One region of the Pseudomonas sp. Ors-4-3C genome, then DNA from elsewhere that is predicted to be linked to it. Evidence: predicted binding sites of a transcription regulator. Region 1 holds the regulator's gene; each other region holds the start of a gene.
What was found. The regulator FliA, encoded in region 1, starts transcription of late flagellar genes. The targets are predictions, from matches to a motif close to CTAAAGTTTNNNNNNNNNNNGCCGNTAA.
Positions count from the first base shown of each region.

Region 2: ACVHNU_RS24085 (methyl-accepting chemotaxis protein) is a predicted target of FliA. The motif match lies at 1,432-1,459, and genes of this name have one in related genera.
Region 3: ACVHNU_RS18995 (flagellar protein MotY) is a predicted target of FliA. The motif match lies at 2,031-2,058, and genes of this name have one in related genera.
Region 4: ACVHNU_RS20675 (methyl-accepting chemotaxis protein) is a predicted target of FliA. The motif match lies at 1,342-1,369, and genes of this name have one in related genera.

Region 1 is NZ_CM146900.1:981,011-984,216, forward strand. It holds gene flhF (flagellar biosynthesis protein FlhF) at 1-138, shown strand, start outside; gene fleN (flagellar synthesis regulator FleN) at 252-1,082, shown strand; gene fliA (RNA polymerase sigma factor FliA) at 1,079-1,819, shown strand; gene ACVHNU_RS04580 (chemotaxis response regulator CheY) at 1,986-2,357, shown strand; gene ACVHNU_RS04585 (protein phosphatase CheZ) at 2,376-3,164, shown strand; gene ACVHNU_RS04590 (chemotaxis protein CheA) at 3,200-3,206, shown strand, end outside.
Region 2 is NZ_CM146900.1:5,306,210-5,309,415, reverse strand. It holds gene ACVHNU_RS24095 (NorM family multidrug efflux MATE transporter) at 1-302, opposite strand, end outside; gene ACVHNU_RS24090 (LysR substrate-binding domain-containing protein) at 461-1,381, shown strand; gene ACVHNU_RS24085 (methyl-accepting chemotaxis protein) at 1,571-3,206, shown strand, end outside.
Region 3 is NZ_CM146900.1:4,219,994-4,223,199, forward strand. It holds gene ACVHNU_RS18990 (argininosuccinate synthase) at 1-926, opposite strand, end outside; gene ACVHNU_RS18995 (flagellar protein MotY) at 1,056-1,964, opposite strand; gene pyrC (dihydroorotase) at 2,125-3,171, shown strand; gene rnt (ribonuclease T) at 3,168-3,206, shown strand, end outside.
Region 4 is NZ_CM146900.1:4,585,975-4,589,180, reverse strand. It holds gene clpB (ATP-dependent chaperone ClpB) at 1-566, shown strand, start outside; tRNA gene ACVHNU_RS20695 (tRNA-Asn) at 862-937, shown strand; tRNA gene ACVHNU_RS20690 (tRNA-Pro) at 947-1,023, shown strand; tRNA gene ACVHNU_RS20685 (tRNA-Lys) at 1,029-1,104, shown strand; tRNA gene ACVHNU_RS20680 (tRNA-Pro) at 1,202-1,278, shown strand; gene ACVHNU_RS20675 (methyl-accepting chemotaxis protein) at 1,441-3,066, shown strand.

The DNA of each region.
Region 1 (3,206 bases):
GATGATCTGCATCTGCCGCGCCGTCATCAATTGGTCAGTCGCGCCGTCAGCGTGCAAATGCAGGAAGAACCCAGCGAAGAAGCCATGGCTGACATGTTCGCTGATATCTACCACAGCCCGACCAAGCAGGTTGGCTGAGGTAATGAACAGTTTTTGTACCTACATCGATGGTCTGCCATGCATTGTTCCGGTTGAGAACGCGCAGCCAGTAATGTGGCCTCCGTCTATGCAAGACAAGGTAAAGAAATAACATGGGCAGCATGCATCCCGTACAGGTGATCGCGGTGACCGGCGGCAAAGGTGGCGTCGGCAAGACTAACGTGTCAGTGAACTTGTCTCTGGCGCTGGCAGAGCTTGGCCGTCGGGTCATGCTGCTGGACGCCGATCTGGGGCTGGCGAACGTCGACGTTCTGCTGGGACTGACCCCCAAACGCACTTTGGCCGATGTCATCGAAGGCCGCTGTGAGCTGCGCGACGTGCTGTTGCAGGGCCCCGGCGGGATCCGCATCGTGCCGGCCGCTTCCGGCACCCAGAGCATGGTGCACCTGAGCCCGGCACAACACGCCGGTCTGATTCAGGCCTTCAGCGACATCGGCGACAACCTCGATGTGCTGGTGATCGACACCGCTGCGGGTATTGGTGACTCGGTAGTCAGTTTTGTCCGCGCCGCGCAGGAAGTGTTGCTGGTGGTCTGCGACGAGCCGACCTCGATCACCGACGCCTACGCGCTGATCAAACTGCTCAACCGCGACTACGGCATGAACCGCTTCCGCGTCCTCGCCAACATGGCGCAGAGCCCGCAGGAAGGGCGCAACCTGTTCGCCAAGTTGACCAAGGTCACGGATCGCTTCCTCGACGTCGCCTTACAATACGTCGGCGCGGTGCCGTACGACGAAAGCGTGCGCAAGGCAGTGCAGAAGCAGCGAGCGGTCTATGAAGCCTTTCCGCGTTCCAAGTGCGCGCTGGCGTTCAAGGCGATCGCGCAGAAGGTCGATACCTGGCCGCTGCCTGCCAACCCGCGCGGTCACCTGGAGTTTTTCGTCGAGCGCCTCGTGCAGCAAACGGCAGGGCCTGTGCTATGACCGCCAGCGGTATGAACTACTACAAGAAGTCGGCACGTGACGCGCAGTACGAGTTGATCGAGCGTTACGCGCCACTGGTCAAGCGCATTGCCTATCACCTGCTGGCGCGCTTGCCGGCGAGTGTGCAGGTTGAAGACCTGATTCAGGCCGGGATGATCGGCCTGCTCGAAGTCTCGACCAAATACGACGCCAGCAAAGGCGCCAGTTTCGAAACGTATGCGGGCATCCGGATCCGCGGCGCGATGCTCGACGAAGTACGCAAAGGGGACTGGGCGCCACGTTCGGTTCACCGCAACACCCGTATGGTCAGTGACGCAATTCGGGCAATTGAAGCTAAAACCGGCCGTGACGCTAAAGATCACGAGGTTGCGGCCGAACTCCAATTGAGTCTCGACGATTACTACGGGATTTTGAATGACACCCTGGGCAGCCGGCTGTTCAGTTTCGACGACCTGTTGCAGGACGGCGAACACGAAGGGCTGCACGAGGATGGCGCCAGTGCTCATCTTGAGCCGTCACGCGATCTGGAAGATGAACGCTTCCAGGCGGCGCTGGCGGACGCGATTGCCAATTTGCCGGAGCGTGAGCGACTGGTGTTGGCGCTGTACTACGACGAAGAGCTGAACCTCAAGGAGATCGGTGAAGTCCTTGGCGTCAGTGAATCGCGGGTCAGCCAGTTACACAGCCAGTGCGCGGCCCGTTTGCGGGGGCGTTTGGGGGAGTGGCGAGCGCGCTGAAGGCAGTGTGGGGACACTGCGAACGAGGCTGGTGCGGTGATGAACGGCACCGGTCTTGCTCTGTTGTGCTCCAGACAGTCTTCGAGTGCTGCGCCGATTGATTGAAGTGGCGCGTCCAGGTGCTGGGCGCGTTTAAGACTGCTTGGAGGTCGAATTGAACAAAGACATGAAAATCCTCATCGTTGATGACTTCTCAACGATGCGGCGGATCATCAAGAACCTGCTGCGGGATCTTGGGTTCACCAACACCGTCGAGGCCGACGATGGCACTACCGCCATTCCGGTGCTCAACAGCGGCAGCATCGACTTTCTGGTAACGGACTGGAACATGCCGGGCATGACCGGTATCGACTTGCTGCGCCACGTGCGTGCCGATGAAAAACTCAAGCATCTGCCCGTGCTGATGGTGACCGCAGAAGCCAAGCGCGAGCAGATCATCGAGGCTGCTCAGGCCGGTGTGAACGGCTATGTGGTCAAACCTTTCACGGCTCAGGCGTTGAAAGACAAAATCGAGAAGATTTTCGAACGCATCGGCTGATGAACGCGCGGGGGAGCTATGGAGCATAACGAATCTTCACAGGGCGATTTCGAGTCGACCCTGAAAAAACACGCGGTCGAACTGGTCGAAAGCCTTGAAAAAGGCAGGTTCGGCGACGCTGTGCAACTGATCCATGAGCTCAATCAGACCCGTGACCGCGGCCTGTATCAGGAAGTGGGCAAGCTCACACGCGAACTGCACAGTGCGATCGTCAACTTCCATATCGATCCGCACATGCCGCAGGCCGAGGAAGTGTCGCAAATCACCGACGCCACCGAACGCCTGGGCTATGTGGTCAAGCTGACCGAAGCCGCGGCCAACCGCACCATGGATCTGGTGGAAAGCGCCACGCCGGTGGTCAATGGCCTGGCTGAAGAAGCTCAGGCCTTGAGCACCGATTGGGGGCGCTTCATGCGTCGCGAAGTCGGGGCTGAAGAGTTCCGCGAACTGGCGCGCCGGGTCGACGGTTTTCTGTCACGCAGCAGCACGGACAACCGTGCGGTGTCGAGCAACCTGAACGACATCCTGCTGGCTCAGGATTACCAGGACCTCACCGGTCAGGTGATCAAGCGTGTGACCCAGTTGGTCACCGAAGTCGAAAGCAATTTGCTCAAACTCGTACTCATGGCCAGTCAGGTGGACCGCTTTGCGGGCATCGAACACGACCGTGCTGCGATGCTTGCAGAAAAAGATCCACAAAAACATCTCTCGCAGGGTGAAGGTCCGCAGATTCATGCCGATAAACGAGAAGACGTTGTGTCCGGTCAGGACGATGTGGACGATTTGTTATCCAGCCTTGGATTTTGAGTTTAGGTTTTTAGACCTGTAGGAGCACCCCATTAATGAGCT
Region 2 (3,206 bases), 2.0 Mb from region 1:
AGCGCCATCAGCCACGCCAGCCACAACCCGGCCTGGGTCAGGCGTGCCGCGCCGATGATGTCGCCGGCGCCCTGACGGATCGCCACCAGGGTGCCGACCGCCGCGATCACGCCGATGCAGAAAATCGACACGAACGAATAGCTCGCCGCGCCAAGACCGCCACCGGCCAGCGCTTCGGGACTCAGGCGCGCCATCATCAGGGTGTCGGTCAGCACCATCAGCATGTGCGCCAACTGCGAGGCAATCAGCGGCCCGGCCAGCCGCAGGATGGCCCAGAGTTCGGTACGCACGGGATGCTGCATGGTCATCACCACTCATTCAAAGAGGGAACAGAGAGCCGACGATTCTCGGCGCTTGGCAGGGTTTGCACAAAGGGATAAAAAGGATGGGTGGCATGATTAAAACTCATCATGAGAAGATCCTGCCGGGTTGGTCTTAACCCGCTATAGGAGCTTTGCGAATGTCCCGTCGTCTTCCTCCGTTGTATGCCCTGCGCGCATTCGAAGCGGCGGCGCGGCACAGCTCGTTCACCCGCGCGGCCGAGGAACTGTCGATCACCCAGAGTGCAGTCAGCCGGCACATCAAGACGCTGGAAGAGCATTTCGCTTGCAAGCTGTTTCATCGCAGCGGGCGCAACCTGCAGCTGACGGAATCGGCGCGGATGCTGTTGCCTGGAATCCGCGACGGCTTCGCGGCCCTTGAGCGCGCCTGCAACACCTTGCGCGCCGAAGACGACATCCTGCGCATGAAAGCGCCGTCTACCCTGACCATGCGCTGGCTGCTGGCGCGCCTCAGCCGCTTCCGCCATCTGCAACCGGGTAACGAGGTGCAACTGACCAGCGCCTGGATGGACGTGGATTCGGTGGACTTCAACAACGAGCCGTTCGACTGCGCTGTGCTGCTCAGTGATGGGCATTTCCCGCCGGACTGGGAAGCCAGCCTGCTATTCCCGGAAGAGCTGATACCGGTGGGCGCGCCCAATCTGTTGAACGACCAGCCGTGGGATGTTGCGCGTCTGGCGTCCACCGAACTGTTGCACCCGACTCCGGATCGGCGCGACTGGCGCAGTTGGCTGGAGCACATGGGCCTGTCCGATCAGGTCTCGCTCAAGGGCGGACAGGTGTTCGATACCCTCGAGCTGGGGATGATCGCCGCAGCCCGAGGCTACGGGGTGTCGATGGGCGATTTGCTGATGGTCGCCGAAGATGTGGCGCAAGGAAGACTGAGCCTGCCATGGCCGACCGCGGTCGCCAGCGGACTGAATTACTACCTGGTGTGGCCGAAGACCCGTCCGGGAGGTGAACGTTTGCGCCGCCTCAGCGACTTCCTGCAAGGCGAAGTGCGCGCCATGGCGTTGCCGCTGGTCAAGCGCTTGAGCTGAAACGTTCGAGCCCGCACAATGCCGGCCTTGCGCCATAACCCCGCTATTTACTCAAGTATTCGGTTTCACCGCCGAAAATGAGCATGTGGAACCGTCGTGCCGGTCGCCACGATTTCACCCCCATTATTAGAATTTTCCGAGCAAGTGCTGCGATCAAGGAGGATCCGGTGGCTCGGCCAGGAGCTGTCCATGTCTCAACCTCGCGCCCGGATCGCCTCGCAGCTGGGCCTTGCGCTCGCTGTGATACTGGCGATTGTCATCAGCGGCAGTACGGTGTTTGCCCTGCGTTCGCTGGATACCGCCAACCTCGCCACCCGTGAAGAGCACCTCGCCAGTGAGGCGCGGCTGCTGGCCGACCAACTGAGCACCTTCCACGGCACGCTGCGCGAAAGCACCCAGCGCCTGAGCGGGCTGTTCGAGAAGCGCTTCAGCGCGGGTTTGAGCATTCACCCGGATCAGCCGGTGGCAGTTGCGGGTACGCAGACCCCGGGCCTGCACCTGGGCGGCGAAGTGCTGAACAACAACTTCAAGGAAGTCGACGAGTTCAAGCAGATGACGGCCGGCGTCGCCACGCTGTTCGTGCGCAGCGGCGAAGACTTCGTGCGGGTCAGCACCTCGCTGACTAAGCAGGACGGTACGCGCGCCATCGGCACCTTGCTCGATCATGCGCACCCGGCTTATGCGAAGTTGATGGCGGGGCAGGGCTATGTCGGCCGTGCCTTGCTGTTCGATCGCTCGTATATGACCCAATACACCCCGGTGCGCGATGGCAGCGGCAAGGTGATTGCGGTGCTGTTCGTCGGCTTCGATTACACCGACGCGCAGAACGCCCAGTTCGATAACCTCAAGCGCTTCCGCATCGGTCAGAACGGTTCGCTGGCGTTGCTCGATGAGCAAAACAAATGGCTGGTCGCCCCGGCCGGTGTGCAAGCGCTGGATCAGGCCGTTCCGGTGATCAAGGGTCTGGCGGCGAAACCGGGCAAGGGTGAGTTCTGGAGCGACACCGCTGAAGACTTCTACAGCATCGCCGTGCCGTTCGAAGGCGGGCCGTGGTCGGTGGTGGCGAGCATGCCGAAAGCGGAAATCCGCGCCGTGACCTGGAGCGTCGGCACCCAACTCGCCATCGGCAGCCTGCTGGCGATGTTGATCGCGGTGGGGGCGGCGATGTGGCTGTTGCGCAGCAAGTTGCAACCGCTGGGCGACCTGGTGCGTCAGGCCGAAGCCTTGGGCGCCGGTGATCTGAGCGTGCGCCTGAATGTGTCGAGCCACGATGAAATCGGTCAATTGGCCCGCGCGTTCAACCAGATGAGCCAGGCGTTGTCGACCATGGTCGAGCATATCCGCCGCTCCTCGGAAGAGGTCAACAGCCGGGCCCAGGCGCTGTCCGGTTTGTCCGGTGGTGCTTATGAAGGCATGGAGCAGCAGTCGGGCGAAATCACCAGCATGGCCGGCGCCGTGGAAGAGTTCAGCGCCACCTCGCTGAACATCGCCGACAATATGGGCGCAACCCAGCGTCTGGCCCAGGAAAACGCGCAGCAGACCCAGATCGGTCGCACCTCGATGGACGAGGCCTCTTCCTCGCTGGAGCAAATCGCTGGCGCACTGAACACCACTGCCACCGTGATCAACACCCTTGGTCAGCGTTCCCAGGAAATCGGCGGCATCGTCAGTGTGATCACCTCGATTGCCGAACAGACCAACCTGCTGGCACTCAACGCGGCCATCGAAGCAGCGCGTGCCGGTGAGCAGGGGCGTGGCTTTGCCGTAGTGGCCGATGAGGTGCGCAACCTGGCGTCGCGCACCCGTCAGGCCACCGACGAAATTT
Region 3 (3,206 bases), 3.1 Mb from region 1:
GGCATCAGCTCGTCTTTGAGGTGAGCGACTTCGCGGTCCAGGGTGATCGATTCGATGGCGCGGTGAGCGCGCAGCATGATGGTGCCGCCCGGGGTTTCGTAGCAGCCACGGGACTTCATGCCCACGTAACGGTTTTCAACGATGTCCAAACGACCGATACCGTGTTGACCACCGATCTTGTTCAGCGTTGCCAATACGGTGGCCGGAGTCATTTCGACGCCGTCCAGGGCAACGATGTCGCCGTTGCGGTAGGTCAGTTCCAGGTATTGCGGGGTGTCAGGAGCGTTCTCCGGGGAGACGGTCCAGCGCCACATGTCTTCTTCGTGCTCGGTCCAGGTGTCTTCCAGCACGCCGCCTTCATAGGAGATGTGCAGCAGGTTGGCGTCCATCGAGTACGGAGATTTCTTCTTGCCGTGACGCTCGATCGGGATCGCGTGCTTCTCGGCGTAGTCCATCAGCTTCTCGCGGGACAGCAGGTCCCACTCACGCCATGGAGCAATGACTTTCACGCCTGGCTTGAGCGCGTAGGCACCCAGTTCGAAACGCACCTGGTCATTGCCCTTGCCGGTAGCGCCATGGGAAATGGCGTCGGCGCCGGTTTCGTTGGCGATTTCGATCAGACGTTTGGCGATCAGCGGACGTGCGATGGAGGTACCCAGCAGGTACTCGCCTTCGTAAACGGTGTTGGCGCGGAACATCGGGAACACGAAGTCACGCACGAATTCTTCGCGCAGGTCGTCGATGTAGATTTCTTTGACGCCCATGGCCTGAGCCTTGGCGCGAGCCGGCTCGACCTCTTCGCCCTGACCCAGGTCAGCGGTGAAGGTCACCACTTCACAGTTATAAGTATCCTGCAGCCACTTGAGGATCACCGAAGTGTCCAGGCCGCCGGAATACGCCAGAACGACCTTGTTTACGTCCGCCATGCCATCACTCCACGGGGTTCTACGGAAAGCCGAGGAGTCTACCGCTCAAATACGATAATTTACAGAGGCGCGACAGCTTAAGACGACAAAGCGACAGAATCTGTCGAGAGCGCGACGATGACCGGCGGGTCAGGAAGTCGCCGCGGCGTTGGCAGGCGCGCTGGCTTGTGGCGCTGGTGCGGTGGTCGGTGCCACCCGTGCCAGCTTCACGCTGACCCGGCGATTCTTCGCCCGGTTGGCCGCATTGTTGTTCGGCACCAGCGGGTATTGCTCGCCATGGAAACGCACGGTGATCTGCGATTCGGCGATGCCGTTGGCCTTGAAGAAATCGACCACCGCCAGCGCGCGACGGCGCGACAGCTCTCGGTTGGTAAGACGGTTGCCGCTGTTGTCCGAGTGGCCGTCGAGTTCGATGTGATTGACCGACGGATCGGCCTTCATGTACTCGAGCATCACTTGCAGCTTGGCCCGAGCGGCGGCGTCGAGGTCGGTACCTTCCCCCGGGAAACCGATCTGCGATTGTTTGATCTGGTCGAAATTCTGCGGCAGCAATTTCGCCACACACGTCTGGTAATCGTTGAAGGCCTTGCTGAACTTGACCGGCAGCAGGCGCACTTCCGAAACCCGGCCATCGCCGGACGCACGTCGCACCACCGGGCTGCGACCGTCCAGCAAACCGCTGATCAGCCCGCCGGCCTGGGATTGCGAACTGTTGAACAGCACGTTGCCAGTGCCGATCCTGACGCTGCCCAGGTAGATGTCGTTGCGCCCCGGTTGCCATGGCGCGGCCGCCGCAAGCAACGTCGCTGAACCGCCGCCGAGCATGGCGTTATAGGCATTGAGGCGGAATATCGCCTGTTCGCCGGCCTTGCGCACGAACTGGCCCGAGCCGAAATCGGTGATCGGCTGGGTCAGGCGGCACTCGAACTTGTCGCCCTCGACCGTCCACTCAATGTTCTCCAGACGAGTCTGGTAGGTGAGCGCCATCGCGGGGAGGCTGGCAAACACACTGAGCAAGGCTAAATATCGCTGGCGCACGGGAGGCTCCATTGGCTTCTGTAACACAAAGACCGATTCACACTATGTTTACGGCATACCTACGGGATATCGGAAGGTTCCGGCAAAACTTGATAGCGAGTGCCTGCAAGAGTCTTTTCCGGTAGCATTCCCCTCAGTTTGACCCGCCTGGAATCCCCTCATGTCCGACCGCCTGACCCTGCTGCGTCCCGACGACTGGCACATTCATCTTCGCGATGGTGCCGTGTTGACCAATACCGTTGCCGATGTAGCGCGCACCTTTGGCCGCGCCATCATCATGCCCAACCTGGTACCACCGGTGCGCAACGCCGCTGAAGCCGATGGCTATCGCCAGCGGATTCTCGCTGCCCGCCCGGCCGGCAGTCGTTTCGAACCGCTGATGGTGCTGTACCTCACCGACCGCACCCAGCCCGAAGAAATTCGTCAGGCCAAGGCCAGCGGTTTCGTGCACGCCGCCAAATTGTACCCGGCCGGCGCCACTACCAACTCCGATTCCGGGGTGACCAGCATCGACAAGATCTTCCCGGCGCTGGAAGCCATGGCCGAAGTCGGCATGCCGCTGCTGATCCACGGCGAAGTCACCCGTGGCGATGTCGACGTCTTCGACCGCGAAAAGATTTTCATCGATGAGCACATGCGCCGTGTCGTCGAGCGTTTCCCGACGCTCAAAGTGGTGTTCGAACACATCACCACCGGCGACGCCGTGCAGTTCGTCAACGAGGCTTCGGCCAACGTCGGCGCGACCATCACCGCGCATCACCTGCTGTACAACCGCAACCACATGTTGGTGGGCGGGATTCGGCCGCACTTCTATTGCCTGCCGATCCTCAAGCGTAATACCCACCAGGAAGCCCTGCTCGATGCCGCCACCAGCGGCAGCGCGAAGTTCTTCCTCGGTACCGACTCGGCGCCGCACGCCCAGCACGCCAAGGAAGCCGCCTGTGGCTGCGCCGGCTGCTACACCGCGTACGCCGCCATCGAGCTGTATGCCGAAGCCTTCGAACAGCGCAACGCGCTGGACAAGCTTGAAGCGTTCGCCAGCCTCAACGGCCCACGCTTCTACGGTCTGCCGGCCAACACCGATCGCATCACCCTGGTTCGCGAAGAATGGACCGCCCCGACCAGCCTGCCATTTGGCGAGCTGACCGTTATCCCGCTGCGCGCCGGTGAAAAACTGCGCTGGCGCCTGCTGGAGGAACACGCGTGAGTGAAGACCATTTCGACGACGAACTGGACGGTCAA
Region 4 (3,206 bases), 2.7 Mb from region 1:
GTCGCAAGCCTTACTCGGTGATCCTGCTGGATGAGGTCGAGAAGGCGCACCCGGATGTGTTCAACATCCTGCTGCAAGTGCTGGAGGACGGCCGTCTGACTGACAGTCACGGGCGCACGGTGGATTTCCGCAATACCGTGATCGTCATGACCTCGAACCTCGGTTCGTCGCAGATCCAGGAACTGGTCGGTGATCGTGAGGCCCAGCGTGCAGCGGTGATGGACGCGCTGACGTCGCACTTCCGTCCGGAGTTCATCAACCGGGTCGACGAAGTGGTGATTTTCGAGCCGCTGGCGCGGGATCAGATCGCGGGCATTACCGAGATCCAGCTGGGCCGTCTGCGCAGTCGTCTGGCCGAGCGCGAGCTGAAGCTGGAACTGAGTCCGGAAGCGATGGACAAGTTGATTGCCGTGGGTTACGACCCGGTTTATGGCGCACGTCCGCTCAAACGTGCGATCCAGCGCTGGATCGAAAACCCGTTGGCGCAGTTGATCCTGTCAGGGCATTTCCTGCCGGGCGATACGGCGACCGGCAAGGTCGTGAACGACGAAATCGTTTTCGACTGAGCGGCAAAGCCAATGAAATAAGGAAGGCCTCGCTTTGCGAGGCCTTTTTTTCGTTAGGCTGTTGAACTCTAAGGAAAAGGCTTGTAAAGTGCGCCCCGCAGTCAGTCACCCGCAGCATCTCAGCTCACTGAGCTGAAATCTGAAATAAGTTGCAAATCATTAACTTGAAAGCGATTTAGGGGGTTGACAGAGGTGTTCTAGGTTGTAGAATAGCGCGCCTCAGACACACGAACGCAGCGATGCGAACGACGTCTAAGAGCTGTAAGATTCACCGTTGTAAATTGAAATATGTAGTTCCGTGATAGCTCAGTCGGTAGAGCAAATGACTGTTAATCATTGGGTCCCAGGTTCGAGTCCTGGTCACGGAGCCAATTTCAAGCCGGGGTATAGCGCAGTCCGGTAGCGCGCCTGCTTTGGGAGCAGGATGTCAGGAGTTCGAATCCCCTTACCCCGACCATTTTTGGGTCGTTAGCTCAGTTGGTAGAGCAGTTGGCTTTTAACCAATTGGTCGTAGGTTCGAATCCCACACGACCCACCATTTTTGAAACCAGTTAGCGCTGGGATCGAATCTTAAGATCAGAGGCCAAAAGCGCTGATCGAAGAAGGCGATCTTTGAAAGGTCGCCTTTTTTTTACCGGGGTATAGCGCAGTCCGGTAGCGCGCCTGCTTTGGGAGCAGGATGTCAGGAGTTCGAATCCCCTTACCCCGACCATATTGAAAATCCTCGTATCGAAAGATACGGGGATTTTTTTTGTCCTCGCAAAAGACAATTCTCTTCAAGTCATCGTACAACTTGCCGATAGCCCGCTAACGAGAGGGGACTGCCGCTGTTCGCCCCTTCAATCTGGCCAATACAAGAATAAGGGCGTTCCTCATGTTGCTTCGTCAGTTGAATATTGCTCCACGTGCCGCACTGGGTTTTGCCCTGATCGCGGTACTGGTGGCGTTGCTTGGGGTATTTGCCTTGGGGCAGATGTCGAGCATCCGTGACAGTGAAGTTGCGGTAGAGGGCCAGTGGCTGCCGAGCATTCGCGGCGGCGACGAGATTCGTGAGTTGATGCTGCGGATCCGCACGATTTCCCTGCGCATGGCGCTTGATCAGGATCCGAAGAACATCGCGACTTACCGCAGCCAGATGGACACCCGCGACAAAGAGCTGAGCGAGAAGATCGCCGCCTACGACAAACTGGTCACGACGCCGGAAGGCCAGCAGCTCTATGACCAGTTCAAAAAAACCTTTGCCGCGTATCGCACCGGTATCGCGCAATCCTTCACCCTGGCCGATCAAGGCCAGCGTGACGCACTGACCAAACTGCTGCTGATTGATATGAAAACCGTGGTCGACGGCTCCGGCAAGCAGCTCAATGACCTGGCGGATCTGTTCGCCAGACAGGTGGCCGCTGAAAGCCAGAAATCCGCTGACCACTATCAGACCTCGCGCACCATCGTCAGTCTGTTCATCGCGCTGGCGGCGCTGGCCACGGTGGCCCTGGCCATGTTGCTCACCCGCAGCATCGTCCGTCCGCTGAGCACCGCTGTCAGCGCTGCCGAAAGCGTGGCCCGGGGCGATCTGACCCGACCGATCGAAACCCACGGCAACGATGAGGTCAGTCGTTTACTCAAGGCGCTGGCGACCATGCAGCAGAACCTGCGGGAAACGCTGCAAGGCATCAGCGGTTCGGCCACGCAACTGGCCACCGCTGCTGATGAGCTGAATGCGGTGACGCTCGGCAGCACACAAGGCCTGCAACAGCAGAGCAACGAAATCGAACAGGCCGCCACGGCGGTCAATGAAATGACCACGGCCGTTGAAGAAGTCGCTCGCAATGCCGTGTCGACGTCCGATGCCACCCGTCAATCCAGTGAGTCGGCGCAACTGGGACAGGCGCGGGTCAGCGACACCGCATCGGCCATCAATGCGCTGGCCAGCGACGTGCAGCACACCGGCGAGTTGGTGCAATCGCTGGCCAACCAGTCACAGGACATCGGCAAAGTGCTGGATGTGATCCGTGCCATTGCCGAGCAGACCAACCTGCTTGCGCTCAACGCCGCCATCGAGGCGGCCCGCGCAGGGGAGAGCGGACGAGGTTTTGCGGTGGTCGCCGATGAAGTGCGGGCGCTGGCCTATCGCACCCAGCAATCGACGCAGGAGATCGAGCAGATGGTGCAGGGCATGCGCAGTGGTTCAAGCCTGGCGCTGGATTCGATGCAGGCCAGCGCTGCACGGGCCACGACCACGCTGGCGTTGGCCGAGCGCGCCGGGGAGGCGCTGGAAACCATCACCGCGTCAGTGCATGAGATTCATGAGCGCAATCTGGTGATCGCCAGTGCCGCCGAAGAGCAGGCGCAAGTTGCGCGGGAAGTGGATCGTAACCTGGTGAACATTCGCGACCTGTCGGTCCGTTCGGCAGCGGGCGCCGATCAGACCCGCGCGTCGAGTCACGAACTGTCGCAACTGGCCAACGCGCTGCAAGGCATGGTGCGGCGCTTCCAGCTCTGATGAACAGAGATCGATTTTAGGGGTGAGCTGGATTTGTGAGCTGCGCAAAACAATGTGGGAGCGGGCTTGCCCGCGAAAGCGGTGTATCAGTCGACATGAATGTTGAATGACACGACCTCTTCGCGAGCAAGCCTGCTCCC